Regions from separate parts of the Cobetia sp. QF-1 genome, predicted to be linked through region 2. Evidence: predicted binding sites of a transcription regulator. Region 2 holds the regulator's gene; each other region holds the start of a gene.
The links. The regulator PhoB, encoded in region 2, activates phosphate uptake and scavenging genes when phosphate is short. The targets are predictions, from matches to a motif close to TGTCATANNNNTGTCANA.
Positions count from the first base shown of each region.

Region 1: the regulator PhoB is predicted to act here: its motif matches at 3,011-3,028, upstream of phbB (acetoacetyl-CoA reductase).
Region 3: the regulator PhoB is predicted to act here: its motif matches at 5,040-5,057, upstream of CFN46_RS16780 (NAD(P)H-quinone oxidoreductase).

Region 1 is NZ_NBVS01000013.1:21,019-31,419, reverse strand. Features, by position in the region: gene CFN46_RS16710 (MalY/PatB family protein) at 1-259, shown strand, start outside; gene CFN46_RS16705 (hypothetical protein) at 388-621, shown strand; gene CFN46_RS16700 (tetratricopeptide repeat protein) at 775-1,740, opposite strand; gene CFN46_RS16695 (EVE domain-containing protein) at 1,863-2,342, opposite strand; tRNA gene CFN46_RS16690 (tRNA-Met) at 2,463-2,539, opposite strand; tRNA gene CFN46_RS16685 (tRNA-Met) at 2,585-2,661, opposite strand; tRNA gene CFN46_RS16680 (tRNA-Met) at 2,705-2,781, opposite strand; gene phbB (acetoacetyl-CoA reductase) at 3,157-3,903, shown strand; gene CFN46_RS16670 (DUF349 domain-containing protein) at 4,143-6,956, opposite strand; gene minC (septum site-determining protein MinC) at 7,472-8,221, shown strand; gene minD (septum site-determining protein MinD) at 8,411-9,229, shown strand; gene minE (cell division topological specificity factor MinE) at 9,226-9,489, shown strand; gene sbcB (exodeoxyribonuclease I) at 9,602-10,401, shown strand, end outside.
Region 2 is NZ_NBVS01000005.1:260,388-270,788, forward strand. Features, by position in the region: gene phoU (phosphate signaling complex protein PhoU) at 100-825, shown strand; gene cysZ (sulfate transporter CysZ) at 1,046-1,771, shown strand; gene phoR (phosphate regulon sensor histidine kinase PhoR) at 1,911-3,209, opposite strand; gene phoB (phosphate regulon transcriptional regulator PhoB) at 3,217-3,906, opposite strand; gene ubiA (4-hydroxybenzoate octaprenyltransferase) at 4,068-4,958, opposite strand; gene CFN46_RS11685 (chorismate lyase) at 5,012-5,740, opposite strand; gene CFN46_RS11690 (NAD(P)/FAD-dependent oxidoreductase) at 5,883-7,067, shown strand; gene CFN46_RS11695 (HU family DNA-binding protein) at 7,317-7,592, shown strand; gene CFN46_RS11700 (hypothetical protein) at 7,731-8,087, shown strand; gene CFN46_RS11705 (DUF2780 domain-containing protein) at 8,176-8,580, opposite strand; gene yccS (YccS family putative transporter) at 8,777-10,401, shown strand, end outside.
Region 3 is NZ_NBVS01000013.1:38,646-49,046, forward strand. Features, by position in the region: gene CFN46_RS16755 (hypothetical protein) at 35-364, shown strand; gene CFN46_RS16760 (DUF501 domain-containing protein) at 342-869, shown strand; gene CFN46_RS16765 (sodium-dependent transporter) at 954-2,294, opposite strand; gene CFN46_RS16770 (TIGR00730 family Rossman fold protein) at 2,577-3,137, shown strand; gene CFN46_RS16775 (lysophospholipid acyltransferase family protein) at 3,154-4,956, opposite strand; gene CFN46_RS16780 (NAD(P)H-quinone oxidoreductase) at 5,169-6,137, shown strand; gene CFN46_RS16785 (hypothetical protein) at 6,264-6,767, opposite strand; gene CFN46_RS16790 (tetratricopeptide repeat protein) at 6,970-7,455, opposite strand; gene CFN46_RS16795 (NADP(H)-dependent aldo-keto reductase) at 7,746-8,777, shown strand; gene CFN46_RS16800 (DMT family transporter) at 8,876-9,328, shown strand; gene yaaA (peroxide stress protein YaaA) at 9,457-10,245, shown strand; gene CFN46_RS16810 (isochorismatase family protein) at 10,294-10,401, opposite strand, start outside.

The sequences.
Region 1 (10,401 bases), on a different contig from region 2:
GGAATCCTATGTCGCACGTTGGGAGGGGGTGAGCATGTCGCGCCCAGAGGCAACCTATCTTGCATGGTTGGATGTACGTCAGGCAGGGCTGGGAGACTCACCGCAACAGGCGCTGATTGATGAGTGTGATGTCGCCTTGTCAGATGGTGCTGACTTTGGCTGGCCGGGGTTTGTGCGCTTGAACTACGGCACTACGCGACGGCAACTGGAGCAAGCGTTACTGCAGATGGATGAGCGGCTAGCGACTCAAGAGCGGTGATGTCGAGGATATGATCTGGGTCACGTCTTTGAGGTATTGCGCATCTCTTGCTTGAATTGATAATCATTATCGTTAAGTCTGTTGTGAGGCTGCTCGAAACGAGCGGCTGTCATTCAGGAGATAGAGCGATGATGCGCGAGATTTCAGCAGAGAGCGGGCAAGGATCTGTCTGGCGAGAGGTTGTCGAGCGTGCTGCCTGCCGTCAGTGGTGCTATCAGGGCGGCTGTCTGCGACTGGCTCACCAAGCCAGCGCTGCTCTTGAGGATTCACCTGTGGAGCCGGGAATCCACTTTCCTCTGACGATACAGCAGGCGCGGGCGCGACCATCGCTGCTCAAGGGCTGGTCTCGCCATCGCACATAGCCAGAGAGCGGCCAGTAGGTCTCAAGGCAATAGGGTCGGCATATCGAAAAGCCCCATGGACAGTACATGTCTATGGGGCTTTTGCGTGTTTGATAGCCGCTAGCGCCGCAATATCAGCACCCTGGTATCAATATTGATCTACCAATGGGGCCCTCAATACATCAGGGCGAACAACTGGCGGCGGAAGCGCACTGTCAGCTCATGCGTCGCACCGAGAGCATCGAAGACGCGTAACAGTGTCTTGCGCGCTAGGTCTTCACCGTACTGACGATCAGTTTTGACCAGACTAATCAGGGCATCCAGCGCCAGCTCGTAATGACCATCAGCCAGATCGCGCATCGCGCGCTGATAGCGAGCTTCACTGTCATTTCGTTCGATCATCGACTGAACGGCTTCGGGCGTCGGTGCTTCGGAGATGAAGTCGATACGAGCGCGCACACCGCGTGCTTTTGCGCCATCACGATCTTCCGGCTTCAGGGAGTCGAGCAGCTGACGGGCTTCTTCTCCGTTGCCTTCGGCCACGAGAACAGAGGCGAGATTGATACGATATTCCGGTACGTCCGGCGCATCCTGTGCAAGTTGCTGATACAGCGCCTTGGCAGTGTCGAGATCACCGTTCTCCAGTGCTTGGGCCGCTTGATCTGACTGGTTCGGGCCGCCACCCGCCGCAGGCAATACCTGATGCTGAGCGAGGAATGTGGTGATTTCTGCTTCCGACAGCGCCTGGGTGAAGTTGCCAGACAGGGAACCTTGCATCACCAGCTTGACGTCCGGTACCGATTGCACGCCCAGCTGAGCGGCGATGTCACGGTTGTCCTCGACATTCAGCTTGGCGAGGATAAAGCCACCGGCATATTCCCGTGCCAGCTTCTCCAGTACCGGTGTCAGTGCCAGGCAGGACTCGCTCGACGGTGACCAGCAGTCAAGCAGCACCGGTACCTGCATGGAGGCTTCCAGTACCTGCTGCAGATTGCTCATGTCGACATCAATGATATAGGTGTTGGCATCCTCCGCCTGTCGGGGAGCTGCTGTGTCGCCAGCACCTACAATGCCTTCTGGCTGGGCCGCAGTGGTGTCATTTCCGGTCAATGGCTTGCCGGTATTGGGATCAATGATCATGAGACATGCCCCGAAGATTCTGTATGCGATTCAAGGCTCGCAAGCGAGCCGGTTGGCCTGATGATGCGGGCCGTCGCAGCGGAGTTCAAGGTGCTCGCCCACAAGAGGCAGGCATTGGCCTCTCAGGGCATCAGGCTTTCGCCTGCCAATGAGGCGATACAGGCGATCTCATTCTCGTTTAGTGGCATCACGGAAAGGCGTGCGCGCCTCACCAGGTGACTCTCGGCCATTGATGGGGCGGCCTTGATACGAGAAAGGGGAAGGGTGGTAGAGAGCGGGCGCAGATAAGCAAGGCGCGGTGCCAGCCAGCGGGGTGGCTTTCCCGCCTCTAGATCAGCGACGTGGCGAGGGTCAAAGCCTGCGTGATCAGGATGGCTGGCAGTCGGGTCAGGCAGTGCAATCTCACTGACGACGGCTAGCCCCACTATTGCGGGCACCTTGCAGCTGGAATGCTGGATAAGCACTACGTCGCCGCAGCGCATTTCACGTAGAAAGTTGCGTGCTTGATAGTTGCGAACCCCATCCCATAGCGCGGGAGACTCACGACGTAGATCTTCCAGAGAGAAGGTGTCGGGCTCCGTCTTGACTAGCCAATGGCGCATGCGAGACTCCCTGCAAGGAAAATGGTGTCTGAAGATTCTCGCATGCTACCGCGCTGGACATGTTTTTTTGTGCGCATACGAAAAAGGCCTGATGCATAAGCATCAGGCCTTTCGAATTCTTGGTAGCGGGGACCGGATTTGAACCGATGACCTTCGGGTTATGAGCCCGACGAGCTACCAGACTGCTCCACCCCGCAACACTAGATACTGCTTTTGCTCCAACTCTCTGACGCATCAGAAGTTGGTAGCGGGAACCGGATTTGAACCGATGACCTTCGGGTTATGAGCCCGACGAGCTACCAGACTGCTCCATCCCGCAACATCACGTTGTTCCCAAGAGCCTGAAAATACTGACTCTTCAATGGTAGCGGGGACCGGATTTGAACCGATGACCTTCGGGTTATGAGCCCGACGAGCTACCAGACTGCTCCACCCCGCATCAACGTGTGGCGTATTATAAGGATATACAGTGATAGGTCAACCGTTATCCCGTAATTGGCGGAAAGACTTTCCTCTGAGTGAGTGAGGGCAAACGTGCCATCGAGAAACAGGAGATAGTCGTCGTTGGATGTGAGAGATCTGCTACATACTTTCCGGCCAGATCTTGTCCATACTGGATTGTGACGCGCCTCGGACAAGGTGGTAGCCGAATGCGTTGAGCGCACGGTTGTCATCACGCTGTCGGGGGAGGGTCGTTATTGTCGTTATTACCGAGACAGCAGACTGCCTGGGGGGCGGGTTGCTGTCCGGGAACATGCCATGCTGTGTCCGGCAACGGATACAGGACGTTCCAGGAACAGGGAGTTACAACACCATGACGCAAACAGCACCCGTTGCATGGGTTACCGGCGGTACTGGAGGTATTGGTTCCGCTATCTGTCGTGAGCTGGCGAGTCAGGGGTATCAGGTCATCGCCGGGTATAGGAACAAGGAAAAGGCAGAGGGCTGGCTAGCTGAGCAGCATGCTGCCGGGTTCGAGAACATCGCGCTCTCTGGCATCGAGCTGGACAACTTCGAGGCCTGCCAGGCTGGCGTCAATGAAATCCGTGAGCGTTTCGGGTCGATCTCTGTGCTAGTCAATTGCGCAGGTATCACGCGTGACACCACATTGCGCAAGATGAGCTATGAGCAGTGGCGTGAAGTCATCAACTGCAATCTCGATAGCGTCTTCAATACTTGCCGTGCTGTCATCAATGACATGCTGGAGCACAAGTATGGCCGCATCGTGAACATTTCTTCCATCAATGGCCGCAAGGGACAGTTTGGTCAGGTGAACTACTCGGCTGCCAAAGCTGGCATGCACGGCTTGACGATGGCATTGGCGCAGGAAACCGCAACCAAGAACATCACCGTCAACACGCTGTCGCCGGGCTATATCGCCACCGACATGATCATGAAAATTCCAGAAGAGATTCGCGAGTCCATCCGCGAAGCTATCCCGGTCAAGCGTTACGGTACCCCGGAAGAGATCGCTCGTGCCGTCGTCTTCCTGGCTGACGAAAAATCAGGGTTCATCACTGGCGCCAACCTGGATATCAATGGTGGCCAGTTCATGGGCTGAGACGAAGCTCGCGCTATTTTCGCGCTGGTGCGTCTCGTACTCATTCGGCTCACGTTCATGAGGCTGGAGAGTACACTTGCCAGGGTATGTTGATTGATTTCCAATGGAGGAGGTTTCCTCCACATTGAAAGAAGCCCCTACCTCTTACGAGGCGGGGGGCTTCTTTTGTATCGCGCTACTTAGTAGTCAAGCTAGCAGTCAAGACAGTCATTTACCCCAGCGACCAGGCAGCGGAGCCGTCAGTGGTTGAACAGCGCATCGAAGCGCGGTAGCTCGGTTTGCCAGGCATCCCAATCCAGAGGGCCATTGGCGAGCAGGGCATCAAGCACTTCGTCCAGCTCTTCTTCACGCTCCATGCGTTCACCCAGCTGCTGGTTGATGCGTGCGACCTGGACGGTCAGGCGGCGCGATTCATCTTCCGTTCCCAGTGATGCCTCGAACAGGATGGCCAGATGCACTCGTAGCTCAGCCAGGCGCTCGTTGGCAGCGCTACAGTTGCTTGGTTCAGCCCGACGCATCTGATTACGTGCTGCGTTGGCCTGACGGCTGTTGTCGTCGAATGCTGAAGTGTTCGGCAGCTCAACATCGCTGATGTCACCACGCTTGGCGCTGGCATCGGCGACAGCGTGCTGCTCCAGCAGATCACGCCATTGCTGCCATTCTTCGAGCAGCTGCACGGCATGCAGCTCGTCCAGACGTTGTTCGCGGCGCTTGAGGATGCCGTTCCAGCGGCGACGCATACCGTCACCACGCTTACCGCGCGGTAGCGCGCCAAGGCTATCGGCTTCTTTCAGCGCATCGTCGAGCTGCGCAGCGTCTTCGAGCGTCTCGGGCTCCCAGCTGTCGAGGCGTTCGATCAGTGCCTGCCACTGCTCGAGGCGGACTTGCTCGCGGCTGTCACGATCTTCGCGGTCTTGATCGCGGGCAGCGAAAATACGATCACAGGCTGCACGGAAGGCTGTCCACAGGCGTTGCTCCTCGCCTTTGGGGGCACGGCCCAGCTCACGCCACTGGGTTTGCAGTGTCTTGGCCTGCTCGGCCCGCGGGCGGGCGGGCGAATCTTCATCAGCCAGTGCCTCTGCCGCTTCTACCAGTGCTTGCTTGGCGGCGGCAATCTGCCCGGCGCGGCTATCGATCAAGCCCTGTAGAGCGGTGAGTGCTTCACCGAAACGATGCGACAGCTGGCGTCCAGGGCCTGCTGGTACCGGTGTGTGGCGGCGCCATTCCTCACGCGCGCGATCACGAATCTGGCGCAGAGAGTCTGGGTCAGCATCCTCCATGGCGTGGCCATTCAGGGATTCCAGCTGCTCGCAGAGTGACTGGCGCATGGCCAGATTATGCTCACGTGCCTGTTTGCGAGTCTCGCGGTAGTCGCTGAGGCGCTGCTTTATCGCATCGGACGCGGTGCGGAAGGCTTGGCTTGCGTCGCGTGTCGCAGCGGCATCGCCCAGCTCGCGCCATTGCTGGATCAGCAATTGGTGCTGACGGTCACGCTGCTCATCGCTGACGTCGTCGCGCTCGGCCAATGTGGTGATGGCATCCAGCAGCTGTTCACGCTTCGGCGCCGCGACGAAGTTCTGCCAGTCACGTAGCTCTGCGACACGTGCCCCGAGCTGGCGCAGGCGTGCTTGGCGAGGGGCATCCAGTTTGCCCTCGGTACGATCGCGCAGAGAACGATGCAGTCGGCTGGCTGGCTTGAGCTTGCCTGCGTCGAGCTGGGCTTCCAGCGTATCAATCTCAGCGTCGAGCGCAGCGGCATCGAGTGCTGAGTTCGCTGCTTTGTCGGCTGCTGATGGCTGTGCTTCGTCACCATCACCCTGGACTGCTTCCGATTCTATGGGAGCGGCATTGGCCAGTGCCTCTTGCAGAGCAAAGAGACTTGCCGTCATCGTTAGATCTGATGGCCAGGCGACTTCGCGCTCAAGCCGCATCATCTGCTCGAGATCGTTATCGATCAGTGCGGCGTCAAGTTCGACTTGACACAACTGATGGCGATGCCAGGCATCCAGCGGGCTCTGCAGCTGTTGCTGCAGGCGCTGATGTTGCTCGAGCAATTCGGTAGGGGCCGAGAACTGGTCGGTTAGCTCGCGCCAACGCTCGCCCTGCAGGCGGCGTTGGGCCTGCAGGCTGGCGAAATCATGGTCATTGATGCGTTCGCGACTATTCAGGTCATCTCTCGCATGCGTCAGGGCGGTCAGAATTTCCGTCAGATGCGTGCTCAGATTGGCACTCAGGCGTTCATGTTCACGGATGGCTTGCTCACGTGCTTCATGATCGCTGATGACCTTGTAAGCCTGCTGGCGGGCCTCTTCGAAGCGCTGCTGAGGAGTGTGCTCGGCAGCAGGTAGGCGTTCCCACTCGCGCAGCAGTGAGCGATAGCGGGATGGCACGCTATCTTCCCACGCTTGGCGGGGTAGCTTTTCCATCTGGCGCAGCAGATTGTCACGGCTGACGGCGAGGGCATCAGCTTCCTGCGCATCAGCGCGGCGGCGCGCCAGGGTGTCACGTGCCTGGCGCTGTACATGACGATCACGCTTGGCATCACGTACAAGGCGCTCAAGGCCGGCCTGGCTTGTGATGCGTGCCGCTGCTGCATGGCGTACGGCCGCAATGGTGTTGTGGCACGCCTGCTGGATCAGCACTTCTTCATCGTCGATGCGTGCCAGTGCTGTCAGACGCAATTGCTGGTTGTCGCCACGCGCGGCGACAGCCGACAGCAATTCGCTGTCTTCCAGGCGTTCCACCAGTTGCTCGCGGCTCAGCAGCGAGGGGGCATCCTGCCCGCCACTCAGTAGCTCGACCAAGCGCTCGCGAACCAAGCCATCAGCACGATCCAGCAGCGGTAACAGGCGCTCGGGCGTCTGCATGCGTGTTAGAGCGGCATGGCGCACTTCGAGAGCGGAATCGTTGAGTATCAACGTTTCCAGAATCTTGCGCTGTTCCGGGATATCAGGATCAAGTTGATCAGTGGCAGCAGCGCGAATGGTGGGGTTTGCATGTTGCCAGCGAGGCGTGAACAGGCGGCCAGTGAGGCGGGAAAGCAGTCCGGTCATGAGAGAGCGGTTATCCAGGCAAAAATAGAGGGGCGCAACAACAGCCGGTCACGAATACAGGCATGGAAAGGTAAGGCCGATATTGATTCCGGGGTGACGGCGCATGAATTTCGTCACCTCACTATCTTACCAGTCGCAGACCCCTATTGTGTGCTCCTGAGTGTGGATGAATGTGCCTGATTGGCTCGACAAGGCGCCATACGCGACATCACGGGCCACGTGACGCATCATGGTCACGACAATAGTGATGAACGTCGTGGCCTCGCGACACCTGACAGGGTCGCTTGCTGGCCGTATCATCAGTTGCAGCACTGTGTCAGCTCACATAGCTTTGTTACCCAGAGCTTTGTTATTCAGAGTATGTGATACAGCGCTGTGTCATGTGCGGGTGAGAGCTATGTTATCCAAGTGGCCTTCTTCTTCGGGATGCCATCCGGAGGATGCATCGGGCTTCACGTGCATCATCAAGAGTGTCGAAGGGCTTCGATACTCATTACGCAACCCGGAGTCAGGTCATGAGTCTCAGTACGGACAGGGCCCCTCAGGCCTTCATCTTCAAGGGCGGGATGCTGCCGATGACGGTTATGGAGCTGGTCAGTGGCGACCCGGAGCAGATCCGAGCCCAGCTGGCCAGCAAGCTCAGTCAGTCGCCGGCATTTTTTCAACATACGCCGGTGGTGCTGAGCGTCGAAAAACTCGACGAGCCGCATCTGGCATTGGAGCGTATTTGCGCCGTGTGTCGTGGCCATAAGCTACTGCCGGTGGCTGTCCGTGGCGGCGGTGACCCGGTGCGTCAGTCGGCTTGGGCATTGGGGTTGGGCTGGTTCCCGCCACAGGAAAGCCGCGGTCGCACACTAGAATCCGTGCCGCCGGTTGCTGAACCCGTGGCTGAAGCTGCTAGCGCCATCGAACCTGAGCCCGAGGCAGAACCTGTTCATGCCAGTAAAGTGTTCCGCGGCACGGTGCGCTCTGGCCAGCAGATCAGTGCCTCTGATGGTGATCTGGTCATTATCGGTGCGGTGAATGCTGGGGCCGAGATTCTGGCGGCAGGCAGTGTGCATATTTATGGGGCATTGCGTGGCCGCGCGTTAGCCGGTATCCACGGCGATCGCAATGCCAGCATTTATTGCAAAGAACTGCATGCCGAGCTGCTCTCGGTCGCCGGTACCTACAAGCGCCTCGATGACATTGATAACCGCTTACTGGGCGCCAGCGTCGAAGTAGTGCTTGAACACGATCAGCTCTGCATCGCACGGCTCAACTGATAGAGCGATGGCCGCTGATGGTAGTTCGCGGCCCGTCGAGCATCTTTTGGCATTGGTGCTAGCACAATCGTTTCGCGCACGATCGTTGTTCATAAGATCTTTGATTCATACGCGATCACGCGTGAAACGAATCCTCATATTTACAGGCGATCCCCGCGCTGCGGGGGACTCTCAGCAAGGAAGATACCTTTGGCCAAGATTATCGTAGTGACGTCAGGCAAGGGCGGGGTTGGCAAGACGACTAGCGCCGCCGCTATTGCCACTGGACTGGCTCTGCGCGGCAACAAGACGGTCGTGATAGATTTCGATGTGGGTCTGCGTAATTTGGACCTGATCATGGGTTGCGAGCGTCGCGTGGTCTACGACCTGGTGAACGTCATCCAGGGCGAAGCCAACCTTAAGCAGGCCCTGATTCGCGACAAGCGCATCGACAATCTGCACATCCTGCCGGCCTCTCAGACCCGCGACAAGGATGCGCTGACTCAGGAGGGCGTCGAGAAGATACTGATCGCTCTGCGCGAAGACTTCGATTACGTCATCTGTGACTCCCCCGCAGGTATCGAGCGCGGTGCTCAGTTGGCGATGTACTTCGCTGATGAAGCTGTCGTGGTTACCAATCCGGAAGTCAGCTCAGTACGTGACTCCGATCGGATCATCGGTCTGCTGTCGTCCAAGACCCGCAGGGCAGAGATCGGCGAGTCACCGGTCGTCGAGCACCTGTTGATCACTCGTTATCATCCGGCGCGTGTGACCGGTGGCGATATGCTGAATTTGACGGACATCCAGGAAATCCTGTCGATTCCTCTGATTGGCTTGATTCCAGAATCTGACGCCGTGCTGCGTGCTTCCAACCAGGGGGTGCCGGTAACACACGACCAGAAAAGCGATGCCGGTCAGGCGTATGTGGATTGCGTCTCTCGTCTATTGGGCGAGGAAGTGCCACTGCGCTTCCATGAGATAGAGAAGCGCAGCCTACTGGCCAGAATGTTCGGAGGGGGCCGCAAGTGAAATTACTGGATTTTCTGAAGCGAGAGCGCAAGAAGACCGCCAATGTCGCCAAGGAGCGGCTCCAGATCATCGTTGCGCATCAACGTAGTCAGCGTGACCAGCCGGATTACATGCCGATGCTGGAACGTGAGCTGCTAGAAGTGATCCGCAAGTATGTTCAGGTCGATCAAGATGCCATCAACATCTCCCTTGACCGAGAAGACGACTGCTCGGTACTGGAGCTGAATGTCACGCTGCCGCGCCCCGGTGAGAAAAACTGATCGGCGACGCCTTGTATCACGTCTGACCCCATCTGCCAGAGTGCTGTGCCAGCCTTGCTGAGTACGGTGCTCTGGCAGGTTCATTTTCCGACCGCCCGCGTGGAGATTTCCTGTGGCAGAGCCCACCTTCCTGTGGCACGACTACGAGACCTTCGGCGCTGACCCGCGTCGTGACCGTCCTTCGCAGTTCGCGGCCATCCGTACCGACGCCGACTTCAACGAGATCGGGGAGCCGCTGACGCTCTACTGCAAGCCAGCCGATGATTTTCTGCCCCATCCGATGGCCTGTCTGATTACGCGGATCACGCCGCAGCAGGCTGAGCGGCGCGGTATTCCGGAGGCTGAGTTTGCTGGGCGTATCAACGATGAAATGAGCGTGCCGGGCACCTGCACGTTGGGCTATAACAGCCTGCGTTTTGATGATGAGGTCAGTCGCCATCTTTTCTATCGCAACTTTCTTGATCCTTACGGGCGTGAGTGGCAGAACGGCAATTCGCGCTGGGATCTGATCGATATCGTGCGCGCCTTCCATGCGCTACGCCCTGAAGGCATCGAGTGGCCCAAGCGTGAAGATGGTGCGCCCAGCTTCCGGTTGGAGCACCTGACCGCAGCCAATGGTATCGAGCATGCTGGGGCTCACGATGCGCTGGTCGACGTGCGCGCGACCATCGCCTTGGCGCGTCTGCTCAAGGAGCGCAATCCGCGCCTGTTCGACTACCTGCTCAAGCTGCGCAACAAGCGCCACGTCGCCAGCCTGCTCGATATCGGCGCACGTAAACCGATGCTGCACATCTCACGACGCTATCCAGCCTCACGGGCGTGTGGTGCGCTGGTCGTGCCGCTCGCGGAGCATCCGTCCAACGCCAATGGTGTGATCGTCTATGACCTCTCGGTGGACCCTGCGCCGTTGAT
Region 2 (10,401 bases):
GGAGCCATCTGCGCCAAGTCATGCTGCACGGCCCATACTTGTAATGTCATTCATGTCAGAGACCGCCTGCCTCGGCGGACGACTTCCCGGGAGAGGGTAATGGATATCACCAGCGATTCGCACGGCAAGCACATATCTCAGCAGTTCAATCACGAACTGGATGCGCTGAAGACACATCTGCTGGCCATGGGCGGTCTGGTAGAGAAGCAATTGCAGGATGCCGTCACCGCGCTGCTGGAAGGTGACAGTGAGTTGGCGACGCGTGTGCGTGACAATGACAAGGCCGTCAACGACATGCAGCTCAAGATCGATGACGAGTGCACTCGCGTATTGGCGCGCCGTCAGCCGGCGGCCTCCGACCTGCGCCTGGTGCTGGCTGTCATCCGCGCCACGTCTGATCTGGAGCGTATCGGTGATGAGTCGAGCAAGATTGCACGCAACGCCCTGTCGCTGGTCGAGAATGGCCAGAGTCCACGTGGCATGGTCGAGGTACGTCACCTCAGCCAGCATGTGCGCAGCATGGTGCGTGATGCGCTGACAGCCTTCGCGCGCTTTGATACGGATCTGGCCCTCAAGGTATTGCGTGAAGATGCCTCGGTCGATCAGGAATACCAGAGCGCGATGCGCTCGCTGATGACCTTCATGATGGAAGATGCCCGCCAGATCACGCCGGTGCTCAATGTGATGTGGATTCTGCGCGCGCTGGAGCGTATCGGGGATCACGCCGACAACCTTGCCGAATACGTCATCTTCCTGGTCAAGGGTGTGGATGTGCGTCATACCGATACCCACGACCTCAAGCCGCAGGATTTCGACAAGCGTTGAGCGACATCGTCAGTCCTGTAATTGCGCCTCACGCGTGAGATGACGATGGATCGCCACGGTGATGAGTCGTGACGTAAAACGCCCCGCAGCTGCTCTCACGAGTGCCTGCGGGGCGCTTGTCTCTGGCAGTCTCGCAGCTGCGCACTGCGGTCGGGAATGCTAGGGTGTGGCTCCGGCCGCCACAGGGCAGCCACTTCATTCGAGATGACGAGGACGTCGCATGATTGATGCCGTATCGGCGCTGGTCCGCGGGACCCGCATGGTCTATACCCCAGGGCTGCGTCGCTTCGTGTTCGTGCCGCTGGCGATCAACCTGGTGCTTTACAGCGTCACGCTGTGGCTGCTGTTCAGCCACTTTGGTGGCTGGATCGATTACTGGATGCTCAAGGTGCCTAGCTGGCTGGAATGGCTCAGCTGGTTGATCTGGCCAGTGTTGGTGTTGAGCCTGTTATTGGCCGTATTTTTCACCTTCAGTCTGGTGACCAATCTGATTGCTGCGCCCTTCTACGGCATTCTGGCCGAGAAGGTCGAGCACCGTCTTGATGGCACTCTGATCGAAGATGACCGTGGCTTGATGAAGATCGGCATTGATTCGCTGAAGCGTGAAATGGCCAAGCTGGGTTATTTCATTCCCCGCATGATCGCGCTGTTCATCATCGGCTTCATTCCGGGCCTGAATCTGATTTCGCCGCTGCTATGGGGCTTGTTCTCGGCCTGGAGCATGGCGATTCAGTACCTCGACTATCCGATGGACAATCATCAGGTCAGCTTCGGTGACATGAAGCAGCGCCTCAAGGCGCGCTGGTGGCCATCACTGACCTTCGGCGCGGTGGTCTTTGTCGTCACGTTGGTGCCGCTGGCCAATCTGCTGTTCATCCCCGGTGCCGTCGCTGCTGCCGTGTTGATGTGGCAGAGCCACTATCGTCAGTTGCCTGCGCCGGTGTGATAGCGGCTGGCAGGTGTGGTGACATGCAGTAATAAGTGCAGCGATAGATGAAAACAACAACGCCCCGTAGTGGCCTCATCATGAGGTGGCTACGGGGCGTTGTTGTTTTTGCAGGACAGGAGAGGGGTTTGCGAGCCCCTCATCTGGTATCCGGCGCACAGCGGCGTGATGCCGGGAAACGGCATCGGAAGCGTGCCCCTTCACCGGGATGGCTATCGATGTCCAGATGGCCCTGATGGCGGATCAGCACATGCTTGACGATGGCCAGTCCAAGGCCGGTACCGCCCGTGGCCGTGCTGCGGCCCTTGTCGATGCGATAGAAGCGTTCGGTCAGGCGCGGCAGGTGCACGGGGTCGATGCCATCACCGTCGTCTTCGACTTCCACCACCAGGTCGTCTGCGGTTGCATGCCAGCGCAGGGTGATATGACAGCCTTCTGGAGTGTAGCGTACGGCATTGAAGACCAGGTTCGAGATCGCGCTGCGCAGCTCCTGCTCCTCACCGCATAGTGACAATGTGGCATCTGCCTCCACTGAGAAGGTGTGGCGCCCTTGTGAGAGTCCCGCTGCATCTTCGCGGATCTGCTCCAGCAATGCTGGCATGTTGAGGCAATGCCCTTCGCCAGACAGCTCATCCGTCTCCAGCCGCGATAGGGTCAGCAGGTCTTCGACCAGATGCTGCATGCGATCGGTCTGGCTCTGCATCTGCCCAAGACCACGTTGCCAGCGCGGTGGCAAGTCGCTGGCATAGTCGCTGTAGGTTTCCAGATAGCCCGCCAGCACCGTCAGCGGTGTGCGTAGCTCATGCGAGACGTTGGCCACGAAATCGCGACGCATCTCTTCCAGTCGATAGAGACGCGTCACGTCACGTGCCATCACCAGCCGCTCATTATCGCCGAACAAGGTAATGGATACCTGAAGAATCAGGTTGTCCGACAGCGGTGACTGCAGTGTCAGCGGTTCGCGATAGTCGAGGCGATTGAAGTAATCGATGAAAGCGGGGTCGCGCAGATAGTTGGTGACGTGCTGGCCGCGATCATGACTGACCTTGAGGCCGATCAGCTGCTCTGCGGCGCTGTTCCACCACTCCATGTCACCGTGGTTATCCAGCATCACCAGGCCATCACGCATCGCCTCCGAGGATTCCTGAATACGGTTGAGGATACTGCGCAAGCGCTCCTGTGCCTTGCGCTGGCCCTTCTGGTAGCGATACAGGCGATCGAGCAGATCTCCCCATACGCCATCACCGGGCGGGGGTTCTTCGTGGGGATTGGTGATCAGCCAGTGATAGAGACTCTTGAGATGGCGAAGATGCACGAACAGATACAGCGCCAATCCCAGCGCCAGCCCCCAGCCGAGAAAGCCGAGCAAACCACCAATCAGTCCGAAGCCACCGGCCAGATAGCCGAGTCGCCATAGCTCGTTTGTCCAGTAGCGCATCCGCGCCTCAGGCCTGGGCGCTGAAGCGGTAGCCGGTACCACGCACGGTCTGAATCAGGTGCTGATGCCCTTCGCCCAGTGCCTTGCGCAGACGGCGGATATGCACATCCACGGTGCGTTCCTCGACATAGACATTGCCGCCCCAGACCTGATCCAACAACTGACTGCGCGTGTAGGCACGCTCCTGATGGGTCATGAAGAACTGCAGTAGCCGATATTCAGTCGGGCCGACTTCCAGCGAGCTGCCGTGTGCCGTGACGCGATGGCTGGCGGGATCAAGCATCAACCCTTCAACTTCCACTGCTTCTTCGATGCCCTTTGGGGTCGTGCGGCGTAGTACGGCCTTGAGACGAGCCACCAGCTCGCGCGGCGAGAAGGGTTTGGTGATGTAGTCGTCGGCGCCCGCTTCCAGACCCTGAATCTTGTTGTCTTCCTCGCCCTTGGCGGTCAACAGGATGATGGGCAGCTCGGCGGTGGTCTCGTCACGCTTGAGGCGGCGTGCCAACTCAAGTCCGCTGGTGCCTGGCATCATCCAGTCCAGCAGCAACAGGTCAGGCTTTTCATCGACCACGATGGCGTGGGCGTCCTGGGCATTATCAGCTTCCAGTACGCGGTAATCTGCCATTTCCAGTGCGACGGCGATCATCTCGCGTATGGAGGATTCGTCGTCGACAATCAGTACGGTCTTGGAGCTCATCGCTAAATCCCATGCAGCAGTCGGCGCAGGCGCCAGAATGACAAGTCGATGACGATTACACCCCGCTTATATGACAGTGGGATGACAGTGGCCAGCATGGCAGCTTGCAAGTCTGGCTGCCAGCAGGCCTCTCAACCGTGGTAAGCAAGGCGTACCGGGGGTTAGAGCGTCGGCCAGGTGGCCAGCACGATACCGACGAAGATCAACAATCCCGACCAATGATTATTGAGAAATGCCTGGAAGCACGGACCGCGTTCGCGCTCATGAATCAAGCACTGTTGCCAGACGAAGGTAGCTGCTGCTGCCGTCAGGCCCAGCCAGTAGAAGATTCCCAGCGCCAGGTGCAGGCCGATGCCAATCAGCACCGCCAGCATGCCCAGTTGCAGCAGGCCGATCATCAGCTTGTCGGCACGGCCAAACAGCACGGCGGTAGATTTGATCCCGACTTTGAGATCATCATTACGATCTACCATGGCGTACGCGGTGTCGTAGGCCACGGTCCACATCAGGTTGGCAGCGAATAGCCACCAGCCGTAGCTCGGTACGTCTTCCAGTGTGGCAGCGAAGGCCATCGGGATCGCCCAGCCGAAGGCCGCGCCCAGCACGACTTGCGGCAGATGATGGAAGCGCTTCATGAACGGATAGCTGGCCGCGAGCAGTACTGCGACGATGGACAGCAGCATGGTGGTCAGATTGGTGAAGCACACCAAAATGAAGGATGCCGCGACCAGCACACCGAACAGCGTCAGCGCCTCGCGTTCCGAGATGCGCCCTGAGGTCAGCGGTCGGTCGCGCGTACGCTCGACATGCTTGTCCCAGTGGCGGTCGGCGTAGTCGTTGATCACGCAGCCTGCCGCTCGCATCAGATAGACCCCTGCCATGAAGATCAGCAGGGTATTGCGCTGTGGCAGGCCATCAGCCGCCAGCCACAGTGCCCAGAGCGTCGGCCACATCAACAGCCAGGTACCGATCGGACGATCAAGGCGAGTCAAGGCGAGGTAGTCGGCCAGTCTGGATGGACGAGCAGCGGGCGAAGTGGATGAAGCGGACATCAGGACTCCTGGACGGACGATGCAGAGTGAAAGTGGGCGCGGAGCAAGACTTGTCAGAGGCCGAGAGCGGCTGCAAATTCCGGCGTGAAGCCTTCCTGTACCAGCACGCGGAAGCGTCCATGCGAGAACATCGAACGGCGCATCCACACGCTGCCGACAGTGGCCATGGCCTGCTGGCTCGAGAGGCGTAACGGCGCACGACTGACATCGATGGCGCTGCGCTCCAGGTCCGGCTGGCGGAATAGCCAATGCCCCAGAGAACGCTCACCGAGCGTCGAGAGACGGTGACCATGCGCGAGATCCAGCGCTGCCAACGAACGGGCAATCACCCACGGTGTGTTGCCGTGACACAGCGCGACCTCGCGGCGCCAGACATGTCGCCGGCCGCTGACTCCCAACAGGCGGGCTTCGTCACAGCGGGCTGGGCCGGTGTCTTGCAGCAATAGTCGCACACGCAGGCCGACACCATCGCTTGCCCGCATGGCGCTATCAAGGCGCTGGGTCAGCGAATCGCGCGAGGACAGCCATGGCCACCATCCCGTAGGCATCACGCCGTGCAAGCCTGCTGCCGGTTGCCAATGGCGACGTGGTGTAGAGACATTGCTCGCTATCGGCAGCTCTGTTGCGGATTGACCGCTGGCTGCCGCGAGGCGATTGAAGCGCGAACCGTCGTGCGCTGCCGATGGGAGTGGTGGCATGGAAACGGTAAGCGAAGGAGAGTGACAGACCACGATGAATTCCCTGTCAGGGTGACAAGGGGCGAGTCTAGCATGCTCGGACAAGCGCGCCGTCCTCATCATCTTGGCGGTACATCGGCAGCAGTCAGGCAGATCAACTCGGCTCAGCATGTGGCATGCCGAGGATAGTGGCAGGCTGGTATGCTGTGACTCCCTAGCCTTCAGATCGACTTCAGGAGACGGCACCATGCGCGACCCCCGCACCCTTGTCATCATTGGTACTGGCATGGCCGGTATCGGTCTGGCCCGTGCTTTGCGTGCCCGTGACGAGGACAGCCGGCTGATACTGATCAGTCAGGACAGCGGCCATGACTACTCCAAACCGCTATTGTCGACGGCTTTTGCCAAGGGGATGACGGCTGAAGCACTATCGCGACAGGCACCGGTCGCGCTGGTGGATGAGCTGAATGCAGAGCTACGCACTCATCAGCGCGTGACAGTCATCGATACAGCGAGCCGGCAGCTGTGGCTCGGGGAAGAATGTCTGCATTACGATGAATTGGTGCTGGCGGTCGGTGCCGCACCGCACCGGCCCTTTCCGGTTGAGGCTGCTGCCGCATCGCGCGTGATGAGCATCAATGACCTGGATGACTATGCCGCCTTCAGCGCCGCACTGACGACGGCTTGTGAGCAAGGCGAAGCGGGACATGTAGTGATTGTCGGCGCTGGCCTGGTGGGTTGTGAATATGCCAATGATCTGAGCGCTGCCGGGCACTCCGTCACGCTGGTGGCGCCGGAAGAGACACCGCTGGATGGTCTGTTGCCTCAGGCGCTCGGGCAGCGGCTGGGCAAGGCGTTGGACGGCATTGGTCTCAAGCGTCTGCAGGGTGAGATGGTCGAGTCGATCACGACGCATGCAGACGTTACTGCGCCGATCGCGGTTCACTTGCAGAGCGGTCAGCAGTTATCGGGCTCGCTGGTACTATTGGCCACTGGGCTCGCGCCGCGCATTCGCCTGGCGCAGGAAGCCGGCCTGAGCGCAGGCGGTGACGGCATCCGCGTTGATCGTCATCTGGCGACCTCGCAGCCTCATGTCTGGGCATTGGGTGACTGTGCGAGTGTCGAGGGCGTCAATGCCATGTACGTTCAGCCGCTGCAGATGGCTGCGCGTACCTTGGCTGCGAATCTGTGTGGCGAGAGAAGCGTGCTCGACTGGAAAGCCTGGCCGGTGCTGGTCAAGACACCTGCTCTGCCAGTGGTAGCTTACCCACCGCGCACGGCGGTGGCACGCTGGGAAATCAGTGGCGAAGGCGATGATCTGGAAGCGCGCGCACTGGATAAAAACGAACGCTTGATCGGATATGCATTGACAGGCGCCGCCGTACGCCGGAAAGTCGAGCTAGCGCGGCAAGCGCCGCCATTGTTAGGCTAGGGGCGTCATGGCCGATGGTCGCAAGCCCCTTGCTGTCAGCGCGGTCAGGCACGATAGTGAAGATTCCGCCAGAGAGAGTGCCGAGCGGACATCGTATGACGCGTTACTGTCGTAGGCCGTCATCCAGCGGAAAAGTTTACGGGTGACGAATCGTGTCAGAGCCATGCGTTATCGCTAGCAAGAGCAAGAACAACAATGAAATCGGCGGCTTAGCCGCCCGTGCATAATGCCAAACCAGGAGGGCTTTTCATGCGCAAGCCAGAACTCGCTGCGGCCATCGCCGAGCGTGCGGACCTGTCCAAGGACAAGGCTAGTCAGGTGCTGAACGTGATTCTCGACGAAATCACTCACACCGTCGCCAAGGGCAATGATGTATCACTGATCGGTTTCGGTTCATTTACCGTGCGCCAACGCGCGGCACGTACAGGCAAGAATCCCCAGACAGGCAAGCCGTTGACGATCCCCGCCAGCAAGACGGTGGCCTTCAAGCCAGGCAAGTCGCTGAAGGATGCGGTGACCAAGTAACGCTGGCACGCGGCGACGCGCCCTTGCTGAGAGTCATTGACGATGCCATCGGCTCCGCCTTGCGGGTCCGATGGCATTTTCATGTATTGCTCGGCGACCGCCAGTCGTTGACTCCCCTGTTGTTCAAGGAATGACGCCATGAAGCTCAAGATACTGCTCTGGGTACTGGGCCTGCTGCTCAAGCGGGCTTTCAAGCGTGACCCCGAGTTCCGGGCGCAACTGGAAGCGCGCTCGTTGGACTGGGGCGTCGCGACGGAGAATCTGAGTATTGCCCGCCACTATCGCATGTCAGAGGCCGGTATCACGTCAGCCCCCGGCCTGCCTGTGGATACGGATCTAGAGCTACGCTTCGCTGATAGCGACAGTGCGATTGCCTTCCTGCTCAAGCCATCGCCCCGCGCTTTCTTGCAAGGGCTGATTGATCAGCGTGTGCGATTGGTCGGTGACTCTGCTCAGCTCAATCGTTTGCAGTCACTGCTCAAACGCATTCGCTAGCGAGTGACCTGCGCGATGTGAAAGCCAAATAAAACGCCCCGCTGATCAAACCAGCGGGGCGTTTTTTGTCATGTGCAGAGCGGCTGGCTCACAATAGCTGCTTGAGCCCTGGAATGCCGTCGAGTACCTGATCAACCACACCATCGCCGGCTTCTTCGCGTGCATAGGTGAGAGTTTCATCGGCGACACCACGCGCTTGGTCCATGCTCAAATCCAGCCCCATCAGCTTCTGGCCCAGCGCCATGGCGCCACCACCGCCCGTGAAGGCACTGGCGGCCCCCATCAGGCCGCCCAGCAGGCCACCGCCATCGGAATCATCCTCTCCTGCACTGCCTATCAGGCCTTCAGCGCCCGGGATTGCATTCAGCAGTGATGCTGCCGGGCCATCGGGACCTTGTTCACGGATAAATTTGAGAATCGTGCCGATCGCCTGTTCGGCAATGTCCGGTGATAGACCAAGAGAGCCAGTGACGCGTTCGATAAGGGGATGCATTGAGAGTCTCCATGACAGTCAGTGAAGGTCGTTGGTGCCATGTCAGGGTGCCACGATTGATGGCGTGTGCCGCTCACGGGGCTACCAACGCAGTGGAGATCGAGCAGTGCTCGGACGCGGCTCGACAGGATGATATGCTAGCGATATAAATCTAAAGTCTAATGCGCGGCTCGGCGCTCTTGTCACGGAACACTTCATGACTCATTCCCTTTGGCACTCCCTTCTGCATTCGTTGCGTCGCTTATGGACGCTGGATGCCTTCAGTTACTCTCTGCGCATGCTGATCGCGTTGGGCGGTGTGATGGGGGTCGGTTTCTGGTTCGATGAGATGGCGCTGGTGATTCCGCTATTTCTCGGCGTGATTGCCTCGGGACTGGCTGAAACCGATGATCACTGGCGCGGCAGATTACGAGCACTAGGCATGACGCTGGCGTGTTTCAGCATTGCCTCAGTGTCGGTCGAGCTCCTGTTCGGCATGCCGGTACCCTTTGTGATCGGACTGGCGCTGGCGACCTTCTCGATGATCATGCTGGGCGCGGTGGATGCCCGTTATGGCGCCATTGCGCGGGCATCGCTGATTCTGGCTGTCTACACCATGATCAGCCTGGAGCAGCAGCACGGCGATGGCAGTATCGCCTTGCTGGAGCAGAGCTTGCCGTCATGGCTGCGCGAGCCGGGCCTTGGCATCAATCTGGTACAGCCGCTGCTGCTGGTGATCGGTGCGACCTGGTACGGCCTGTTGTCGGTGCTGTGGTGCGCGCTGTTTTCACGTCAACCACTCAAGCACAGCATGGCGATGCTTTATCGTGAGCTGGGCCGCTACCTGATTCTCAAGGCGCAATTATTCGAGCCGCTGCGCAATGTCGATCAATCCGCGCGTCGTCTGGCACTCGCCGAGCAGAACGGCCGCGTGGTCGTGGCGCTCAATCAGACCAAGGAAATGGTATTCCGGCGACTGGCCGGTCGGCGTGATACCACCAAGCTGGACCGCTATCTGCGGCTCTATTTCATTGCTCAAGATCTGCATGAGCGTGCCAGTTCCAGCCACTACCCCTACGGTCAGCTGACGGATGCCTTCTTCCATCACGACATCCTGTTCCGCTGTCAGCGGCTATTGGAGCAGCAGGGCCGTGCCTGCAAGGGGCTGGGGAAGGCACTACTGATGCGCCAGCCGTTTGATGCCAGCGACAGCCAGCAGGCATTGGAAGACCTCAATGCCTCTTTGAACTATCTCAAGCAACAGCAGCGACCGGAATGGCAGCACTTGATGCAGGCGCTGGAAGGACTGACCAGCAATCTTCGTCTGATTGAAGGGCAGATCGCGCGATTGAGTGATCTTGAAGCTGTGACACATGAGAGCGATAACAGCCTGTTTGATCGCTCTCCGAGTGGTGCCAAGGACATTGTCGAGCGCATTCGCAACCATCTGAATACGCGCTCCCCCATCTTTCGTCATGCATTGCGACTGACGGCCACGCTGGTTGCCGGTTATGGCGTACTGTTGGCCGTGCACCCGACACAGGGTTACTGGATTCTGCTGACCGGACTATTCGTGTGCCGTCCTAGCTACGGGGATACCCGCCGCACGTTGGCACAACGGATACTCGGTACCTTGGTCGGGCTGGTGGCAGGCTGGGCGTTGATCAGTCTGTTTCCCTCCCCCACCATGCAGGCCGGTATTGCGGTCGTTGCGGGGGTGCTGTTCTTTGCGACCCGTGGCACACGCTACACACTGGCGACGGCTGCCATCACCTTGATGGTACTCGCCTGCTTCAATCAGGTAGGGGATGGCTTCGATCTCATCTGGCCGCGACTGTTTGA
Region 3 (10,401 bases), on a different contig from region 2:
CCCATGCCAGCCACGCCAGCGAGGAACTCCACCGATGGGCATTCGCTACAGCAAGTGGATTTACCCGGAGATGACAGCACTGCATGTGCAGGTCGAGACGGCACTGGAGGAGTGGTTCATCGAACGCTTCGCCGACTACCCACACATCAGCTTGCCGGGCCTTGACCCCTACGATTATGATGGCTGGTTCAATCGCTTGGCCCCTGAACTGATGGCACGCGGCAGTGACTACTGCGAGCGTGAGTGGCATGGCTACGTACCTAGCCCTCAACAACTCAACCAAGCTTTCTTCCGGGCCGTTTCCCGGTCCAACAAGTGTGTGCTGGAGCCTGACCGCAAGCATGGTGATCCTGACAAATCATAGTCCCGACGCGCGGGAGCTCGAGATCATCGAGCGCCAGCTCGGGCGCAAGCCACGCGGCATCCAGGCCGTGGCTGCCACCGATGGCGAGGGCACACCACTGGTGCTGCGCATGCATTCGCTGGTGGATGGCAAGCCCTTCCCGACTCTTTACTGGCTGTGCGATGAGCGCCTCAAGATCTCGCTATCACGCATCGAGGCCGAGGGGGTTATCAAGGGGCTGGAAGAAAGCCTCAAGACAGATGACGAGCTGCTGGCCCGCTATCGCGCGAGCCATGAAGCCTATGTCGCCGAACGCTGGAGCTTCATGAGCGAGGCTGAGCGCACTGCCATCGAAGCCCTGGGCTTTGCTGACCTGATGCGCGAACGCGGCGTCGGTGGTATTCGTGACTGGAATCAGGTGCGCTGCCTGCATACCCAGTACGCCCAGCATCTCGCCTATGCCGATGGCAATGCCATCGGTCATTGGGTCGATGCCAACTACGACGTGCTGTCCGAGCTACCCTGATCGAATGTAAATACCAGTCGCCCAGCATGAAAAAGCCCGCCAATTGGCGGGCTTTTTACGTTGTGGAAAATATCTTCCACAAGCTTACAGTGAGTGCGCGAACACCAACGCGATACACAGCGGGCAGACCAAGCGCACGTACCATGGCCAAATTTTCCAGAACAGGCTGGACTCGATGTCCGGCGCCCCACTCTGGATTTCCTTGAGCAGCGCATGACGTGACAACGCCCAGCCAACCAACAGACACATCACCAGCGCGACCAGCGGCTGGCTGTACTGGGTAGTCAGCATGATCACCAGCCCGAACAGCGCACCGAAGTTGGCGGCAATGGTCAGGCTGACTGCCATCACGGCGGCGCCGACGGCCAGCGTCGCGGCACGACGGCCCAGCCAGCCACGCTCGACCACGAAGGACACCGGCACTTCCAGCATCGAGATGGACGACGTGATACCGGCAACGCTCATCAAGGCAAAGAAGGCCACCATAAGCACGTCACCTGCACCGCCCATCTGGGCAAACAGCGCCGGTAGCGTATCAAACAGCAGCGTATCGGAGCTCTTGAGCAGACCTTCAGCATCGAAGATCTCAACGCCCAGATGGCGTGCGGCGTACATCGCCGGAATCACCAGCAGGCCCGCGAGAAAGGCGATACCAACATCGATCAGCGTCACCAGCACGCCAAGACGCGGCAGGTTCTGCTCCGGCCCGAGATAGGAGCCATAGATCAACATGGCGCCCACGCCCAGCGACAGAGAGAAGAAAGCCTGCCCCATCGCGCTCAGCATCAGGTCGGCATCGAAGATGCGGTCCCACTGCGGCGTCAGATAGACACGCAACCCCTCATCTGCTCCCGGCAGTGTCAGTACATAACCGATCAACCCGACCAGCAGCACCAGCAGCACCGGCATCAGACGCGTCGACCACTTCTCGATACCGCCGCGCACGCCGCCGACCACGATCGCCATCGTCAAGCCGAGGAAGACCGCCGTCAGCGTGACGTTACGCGTAAAGTCGAACGTGGTCAGCCAGCTGGCGGCGGACGACATGCCCAGCGCCTCGCTGACCGGCGCGGCGGTATAGCCCAGCAACCAGCCCGCGACGATGGCGTAGAAGGCCAGAATCAGACTCGCCGTCAGCATGCCCGCCCAGCCCGCCAGCGCACCGAAGCGCTTGGTAAGGCCACGCCCGAGGCTCATGCTGGAAACAATGTTGGCCTGGCCGTGACGACCGATGACCAGCTCCGCCATCAACGCTGGCCAGGCCAGCAGAAAGGCCAATACCAGATACATCACCACGAAGGCACCGCCTCCGTTGTTGGCCGTCTGGGACGGGAAGCCCCATACGTTGCCAAGTCCTACTGCCGAACCAGCGGCGGCCATCAAGAAGCCTAGCCGGCTGGCAAAGCGTCCGCGCACCTGCGCCATCTGCCTCTCCTGCCTTGTCGTCATTGCGCGTTCTCGATCGAGAGCCGCCTTGCGTGTTGTGCGCCGACCTCATGACGAGGTTCAAGTGCGCCAGCGCCCGCCATCCGTCGCCTGCGGGGCCGGCAAGGGTAGCAGAGCAGGCTTGCGAATGCAGGCAGCAGTCATCTGAATGACGCGACGGGGAAATCACCGCACCGCGTCACACCGCAGGCGCTCAACTCAGGTAGGATAAAAGACAGGTTGCCAGCACAGACATTCACGACAGATCTTCAGGAGAGAAGTATGCATCGCATCTGTGTCTATCTGGGCTCCCGCGAGGGGAACTCACCGCATCACCGCCAGCTGGCCGAAGCGCTGGGAGAAGCGATTGCACAACGCGGTTGGGGACTGGTCTATGGCGGGGCACGCGCCGGACTAATGGGGGCACTCGCCGATGCTGCACTCGCCGCTGGCGGGGAAGTGATTGGTATCATCCCCCAAGCGTTGGTACGTAACGAAAAGGCACATGACAGTCTCACTCGCCTGATCGAAGTCGAAGACATGCATGAACGCAAAGCCCAGATGGCTGCGCTGGCAGATGCCTTCATTACCCTGCCGGGGGGAATCGGCACGCTGGAAGAGCTATTCGAGACATGGACCTGGCAATACCTAGGTTTTCACGCCAAGCCCATTGCCGTACTCGACAGCGATGGCTTCTACACTCCACTGCTCGAGTTCCTGGATCGTACCGTCGAGGCGGGCTTTCTCAATGCCGACACCCGCACCCGCCTGATCAGCGAGCGCGAGATTTCGCCATTGCTTGACCGTCTGACACCTGACGCTGGCATGCCTGCCTTGCGTTAGCGCCATCAACGACACATCAGCCGCAGACTGATTCAACTGCCTTACCCAAGGGCAGTGCGCTGATGGTGCGCGTGCTGCTCTCCGTCACGGCATGATCAGCGGGAGCGCCAATATAGCGTGCACGCTTGCTGGCGGTGATCTTTTCCACATCGACCATCACCAGCCCGTCGATGCAGTAGCCGAAGTCGGCATCGACGCTAAAATCCAGAAAGCGCGTACCGCCCGGTTCGGTAACCTCTGCGTACTGCTTATAGAGCGTCGGAACCGTCACTCCCATCGCCTCCAGCTGAGCACGCAGACGCCGGAAGTCACCGCCAGCATCCTGCCCCTCAAACAGGTGTGACGCCTCATCCGCGGCTCTGTCAGGCGCCAGCGTCGTGACCGGCGCACGTGCACGCGCCAAGCCTTCGTCATCTCCGTAATAGTGGCGGTAGTAGCTGACAATCAAGGCACGCGCTGCCTCGGGATAGCTGCTGGAAAGCGTGACCGGCCCAAATAGCCAGCGAATTTCGGGGTGACAGCGCAGATAAGCGCCCAATCCCTGCCATAGATAATCGAGACTGCGGCGTCCCCAATAACGTGGCTGCACGAAGCTGCGCCCTAGCTCCAGGCCTTCCTCCATACGCTCCATCAGCTCTGGCGTGAAGCGAAACAGACTCGGACTATAGAGGCCCTTCTCGCCCTGCACGGCCAGAATTTTCTTCACCTCGCCAATGCGATAAGCGCCGGCGATCTCGAGATCGGCGTCATCCCACAGCACTAGATGGCGATAGTGTGCATCGTAGCGATCGATATCACGCCGCTGCCCCGTCCCTTCTCCCACACGGCGGAAGCTGATCTCGCGCAGCCGACCGATCTCACGCATGACACTGGAGCCGGGAAAGGCATCGAACAGATAGATCTTCTTGCCATCGCGCGTCTCGCCCAGTAGCTCACAGGGTGTGAGTTCCTCACGCAATGCCTGGCGCTCCTCTGGATGACCGATCGCCTTCTCGGTCGTGAATAACCCACGCTTGCCGCGCCCGATGCGATACAGATGCTTGCGCAGCAGGCGCGTCTTGGCATTCGTGCTCAGAATCTCGCTATCCAGGCGTGCCAGTGGAATCAACTCGCCGATACGTAACGTGAGCTGCCGCGCGCGCTGACGAAACATCTCATGCGCCAATAGCGGCGTGCCAAGACTGCGATTCAAGGACGAGAGCGCATAGAACAGCGTCGAGTTACGGCCACTGACATGAATCGGCAGTACCGGTGCGTTGGTCTTGCGCGCAAAGTGTAGAAAGCCCGACAGCCACTTGCCATCGCGAGGCCCCGTCGGGCCCGCACGCGAGACTTCACCCGCAGGGAAGATGATCACGGCCTCCTCGTTCATCAGTGCGTCGCAGATCAATCCACTGCTCTTGCGATAGCCGCGGCGGCTGAGGTTATCCAACGGCAGTAACAAGGGTGCCAGTGGCTCGACCTTCATCAGCACATCGTTGGCAACGATCTTCACGTCACGCCGCACCTCTCCCACCAGCTTGAGCAGCGCCAGCCCATCGAGTGAGCCCAGCGGGTGATTGGCGACAATCACCACCCGCCCATACGCCGGAATGTTCTCGTGCTCCCGCGAGGACACGGAGTAGCCGAAGGAGAAGTGATCCAGCACACGATCAATGAAGTCAAAACCACGCAGGTCGGAATGCTCGGCAAGGAAGGCATTGATCTCACTCTCGTGCACCAGGCGACGCAGTAGCGCCAATGCTGGTCGACGGATCAATGGGTGCCGTTGGGCAAAGGTCGGATATTTGGCGGTGATGACACGGGCGGTATCGATCATGCTCACTCCTCAGGCCGTAGCACAATGCGGAATTCTCTGTCTGGATCAGAGGGGCTTGATATCACGACAGGTTCACGCCATCTCATGACAGATACGTCACAGTCCGCGTACAGTCGGATGACAGTCGGCACGTGGGAGAGTGCGTTGCCAGCACACTGAATGATCACGCCTGACAAGACGGCAGCAACCCTGCCCAGCCAAGGAGAGAGCAAATGTTTGCGATAGCTGTCGAGAATGAGGCACTGGTCTGGCAGGAATGCGAGGCACCCCAGGGTATAGCGTCAGATGAAGTGCGCATCGAGGTGGCGTGGGCAGGAGTCAATCGCGCAGACCTGATGCAGCGCGCAGGTCAATATCCGCCCCCCGAAGGCGCGAGCCAGATTCTGGGGCTGGAAGTCAGTGGCACCATTCGTGAAGTCGGTCGACACGTAGAGCGCTTCAAGGTCGGTGATCCGGTCTGCGCCCTGCTGTCCGGCGGCGGCTATGCCGAGGAAGTGGTGGTCAATGAGCTGCAGGTATTGCCAGTACCGGAAGGCTATGGCTTGCGTGAGGCAGCGGCTCTACCGGAGATGTTCGCGACCGCTTGGCTGAATCTGTTCATTGAGGGCAATCTCAAGCGTCAGGAGCGCGTGCTGCTGCACGCCGGTGCCAGCGGTATCGGCACGACCGCCATTCAGTTATGCGGCCTGTTCGGGCATCCGTGCTTCGTGACTGTTGGCAGTCAGGAAAAGTTGGAGACGTGTCTACGTCTAGGTGCAGATGCCGGCTGGAACCGTCATGACGGCAGCTTTGTCGAAGCGGTCAATGCCTGGGGCGGTGCCGACATGATTCTCGATCCAGTGGGCGGCGGCTATCTGGCCGACAACCAGCAGGTACTGAATCAGGATGGCCGTATGGTGTTGATCGGCCTGATGGGCGGGCGCATGGATGAGCTGGATCTGGGCCGTATGCTGATGAAGCGCCAGCGCCTGATCGGCTCGACCCTGCGTACCCGCTCGCCCAAGGGCAAGGGCATGGTGCTGGACGCACTCTATGTGCATGTATGGCCGCGTCTCGCGCGGGGCGAACTACGGCCGCATATCGATCGCAGCTGGCCGATTCAGGAGGCAGATGCTGCCCACGCCTATGTGCAGGACAATGCCAGCACTGGCAAGGTATTACTGGCCGTCACCGGCGCCTGACACTGCGTACATGACGGCGAGCGACTGCCGAGATAACATCAAATAAAAAGGGCTGCCCCTCTCTCGAAAGAGAACAGGGGCAGCCCTTTTCAGGAGCTAGCACTCAACTCACATGTCATGGGCCCGTCACTCGCGATCGATATGCTGAGCTCTCTGCCATGTCAGTTGCAGTAGGCGAGCATCGTCACCCGCTCGATGGCGCTGAATACCACCTTCCGCAATCACGGACTCCTTGAGCGCTGCCCAGTCATTGAGCTGATCTTCGTCAAGCAAGCGCCGTAGCGCCTCCAGACGAAAACGCGGCAGCATGCCGGCATGATGGAACAGTAACGATAGCCAGGTGTTGTCATAGCCCCAGCTATCGCTATAGGCGAGACGCGCTTCACTCAACTCATCATTGACCCACTGCGCCACCTCCCTCACTGGGCGCCCTTCTCGTGCCAGTCGCGCGCGAGAAATTCCGTGCAATAGCTCCGCCTTGGGGTCCCAGTGGACCCACTCATCCAACGGCTGGATAAGAAAGGCACAACTACTCCCGTCAGCACGCGCCAAACCGATCTCGATCGGATAGCTGCCGCGGCCAAAGCCGGAGGCTTCAATGTCGAGCAGGATAGGCAGCGTCACACGGATCTCCCAAGGTGTCTCAGGCAGGCAAGGCCGGGCGAGAAGAGGTTGAATGACTTCAGGTTACGGGAATTGCCCCCCGCTTGGCGAGTCCCACGCGTCTAACGACTACCACCAGTGCTCACATGATGACAGAGACAACAACGCCCTCACGAGGAGGGCGTTGTTGGGAGAAACTATGAATGTCGCCGAATCAGGCGAATCAATTTCAATGCAGGCCAGCGTCGCTGCCAGTGCGTGCATGGGCTTCCCACTGCTCAGCCTTGTGCGGGCAGACTGCCAGTCCCAGCGAACCTTCACGATAGGCATGCGCCAGACGTTGAGCGGCGAGTGCGTGATGGCACTCCGCGGCACGCGCATACCAGGTCACGGCCTTGGCCGGATCACTCTGGTACTGGGCACAACCATGCTCGTAGATACATGCAGCCTGATATTGAGCATGCACATCACCAGCTTGCGCCGCCTTGATGACGAAGCGCGCGCCCTTAGCCTTTTCCTGCGCGGAGTTACCTCGCTGGAACAGCATGTGCCCGTACAATGACAACGCACCGGTGTGACCGGCATTCGCGCAGTGATTGAACAGACGCATGGTCAGACGATGCTTCTGCTGAGAGCCGGAAAGCCAGGAGGCGTGGAACAGACGCTCCGCCAGGCGATATTTCAGTCCGGTCATCAGGGTTTGGGCCTGCGGCATGACGAGTAACCTTGAAACTGATAAGAGGGGTGACGCCGTATGTAGCTCGATCCTGAGCCTGCGACGCTGTTCTCCTTGCCACCGCGGTCAGTTTACCCTTGCGGGCGGCCTCGAAAGACTGCTCCCCTGACGGCGGGGCGCCAAGCATACGCGCGCAATCGGGGGGACTCAAGCTTGCTTTGTGGGTTTTTGTTACGCTGCTAATATATGTGTCATCACTTACGCGCATCTTCATGCGATACGTGCCTCGACACCTATTACTCGACACTCATCCGACAAGAGAATCCAGCATGCAACGAAGAGCTCTCGGCCGTACCGGTATTGACGTCAGTCTGCTATGCCTTGGCACCATGACCTTTGGCGAGCAGAACAGTGAAGCCGATGCCCATCAACAACTGGATCGCGCGCTTGAGGCTGGTATCGATTTCATCGACACCGCCGAGATGTATCCGGTACCGCCCAACGGAGAAACCCAAGGCCGTACCGAGCAGTACATTGGCAGCTGGCTGGCCGCACGCGGTAATCGTGACAAGATCACCCTCGCCACCAAGGTGACGGGGCCGGGTATGGACTACCTGCGTGGCGGCTCTCGCCTGACACGTGCCCAGATCATTGAAGCCTGTGATGACAATCTACGTCGCCTCGGCACTGACTATATCGATCTCTATCAGCTGCACTGGCCGGATAGAAAGGCCAACTTCTTCGGCAAGCTGGGCTATCAGGCAGTAGAAGACGAAGACATGACACCGCTGGAGGAAAGTCTTTCAGCACTCGGCGAACTGGTCACTGCAGGCAAGATTCGCGCCGTGGGTCTCTCCAACGAGACACCCTGGGGCGTGATGCAGTGTCTGAATCTGGCAGAACGTCTGAATCTGCCTCGCGTCGCCAGCGTTCAGAACCCCTACAATCTGGTCAACCGCAGCTTTGAAGTAGGTTTAGCTGAATTTGCACATCGTGAAGATGTCGGTCTGCTTGCCTATTCACCGCTGGCGTTCGGTACGCTGTCTGGCAAGTATCTGGATGGTGCACGTCCAGAAGGCGCTCGCCTGACCTTGTTCGAACGCTTCCAGCGCTACAACGCCGAGCCAGCTCAGCACGTCATCGCTTGCTACGTGGATATCGCCCGTCGCCATGGTCTGAACCCGGCGCAGATGGCGCTCGCCTTCGTGAATACGCGTCCGTTCCTGACCAGCAATATCATCGGTGCGACGACCCTCGGGCAGCTCAATAGCAATATCGCCAGTCTCGAGGTAGAGCTGAGTGACGAGGTGCTGGCCGAGATCGAGATGATCCACAACACTGCGCCCAACCCCTGCCCCTAAGCTTTTGCAGGGCCATCGTTGATATATCGATGGCCCTGCGCGCATCTCCACGACTGGCCCATGAATCGCAACAGCCAGCCCGCTCACAAGGAATACACATGAACCCCGCAGAACTGGGCATGATCCTCATGGCCATTGCCGCTGGCGCGATGATGCCTATTCAGGCCGGCGTCAATTCCACACTCGCCCTGCAAACCCACAGTTCGACCATGGCGGCGATGATCAGCTTTGTGGTGGGCTCTATCGCATTGGCAGGCGTGGTAATGGCCATGCGTCTACCCATCCCCGCCATGGGGGCCTTGAAGGCGGCGCCATGGTGGAGTTGGACCGGCGGACTACTGGGTGCATTCTTCGTCGCGGCAAGTGTCATCCTGGTCCCCAAGCTGGGCGCCGCGACCATGATGGCGACCTTCCTGGCCGGCCAGCTGACCGCCTCGGTCATCTTGGACCACTTCGGCTGGGCGACCTTCCCTCAGCATGACCTGTCACCAGGCCGTGTGGCGGGAGTCTTGCTGCTGTTTGCTGGCGTCTATTTGATACGCCGCTACTGAATCAGCCGCACAAATGCTGTCTCAGTACAGTCTCTCGATAGCTGCTCTATGGCCCCGATAGTCTTCATGAACTCGGGGCCTTCTTGTGGCCCTGATATACTGAATGCTTTCCCTGTCAGGAGGTCTTCATGCTGAGTGTGATTTCGCCCGCCAAGTCGCTGGATTTCGATAGCGCTCCCGCTACATCACGCCACACCCAACCGGATTTCCTGAATCAGGCACAGCCACTTATCGATATCCTTCGCGAGCAATCGCCTCAAGATATCGCCAGCCTGATGAAGCTGTCCGATAAGCTGGCCGGTCTCAATGCGGCTCGCTTTCAGGAATGGCAGACACCCTTCACACCCGATAATGCCAAACAGGCGGTACTCGCCTTCCAAGGTGATGTTTATCAAGGCATGGCAGCCGACACCTTCAACGAAGCAGAATTCGATCGCGCGCAACACAAATTGCGGATTCTGTCTGGCCTGTATGGCTTACTTCGCCCACTCGATCTAATTCAGCCCTATCGGCTAGAAATGGGCACGCGACTGAGCAACCCGGCGGGCAAGGACTTGTATGCTTACTGGCGTAAGACACTGACGCCTGCCCTGGAGCACGCGGTGGAAGACAGTGGCACGCCAGTACTCGTCAACCTGGCTTCCAACGAGTACTTCAAGGCCATTGATAGCAAGGCCTTCCGCCATCGTATCGTCACCCCCGTTTTCAAGGACGAGAAGAATGGTCAATCCAAGATCATCAGCTTCTATGCCAAGAAAGCCCGCGGCATGATGAGTGCTTGGCTGCTCAAGGAAGACATCGACAGCGCCGATGATCTCAAGCACTTCGATATAGCTGGCTATCGCTTCTCTTCTGCCGCCTCCGACAGCGATACACTCGTCTTCACACGTACCGAGGCTGAGGCTGCACGCGCCTGATAATCTCAAATATTTGTCTAATTTCAACAGCCTATGCAACTTTCATCGCTAACCGCCGAGCCCCGGAAACGTCAGGGGCTCGCCGGCTCGCGGTTTGAGGTAATGACGATGAATTTCGCCGAACATGGCGTGATCGGCACGCCCCAACCACTCATA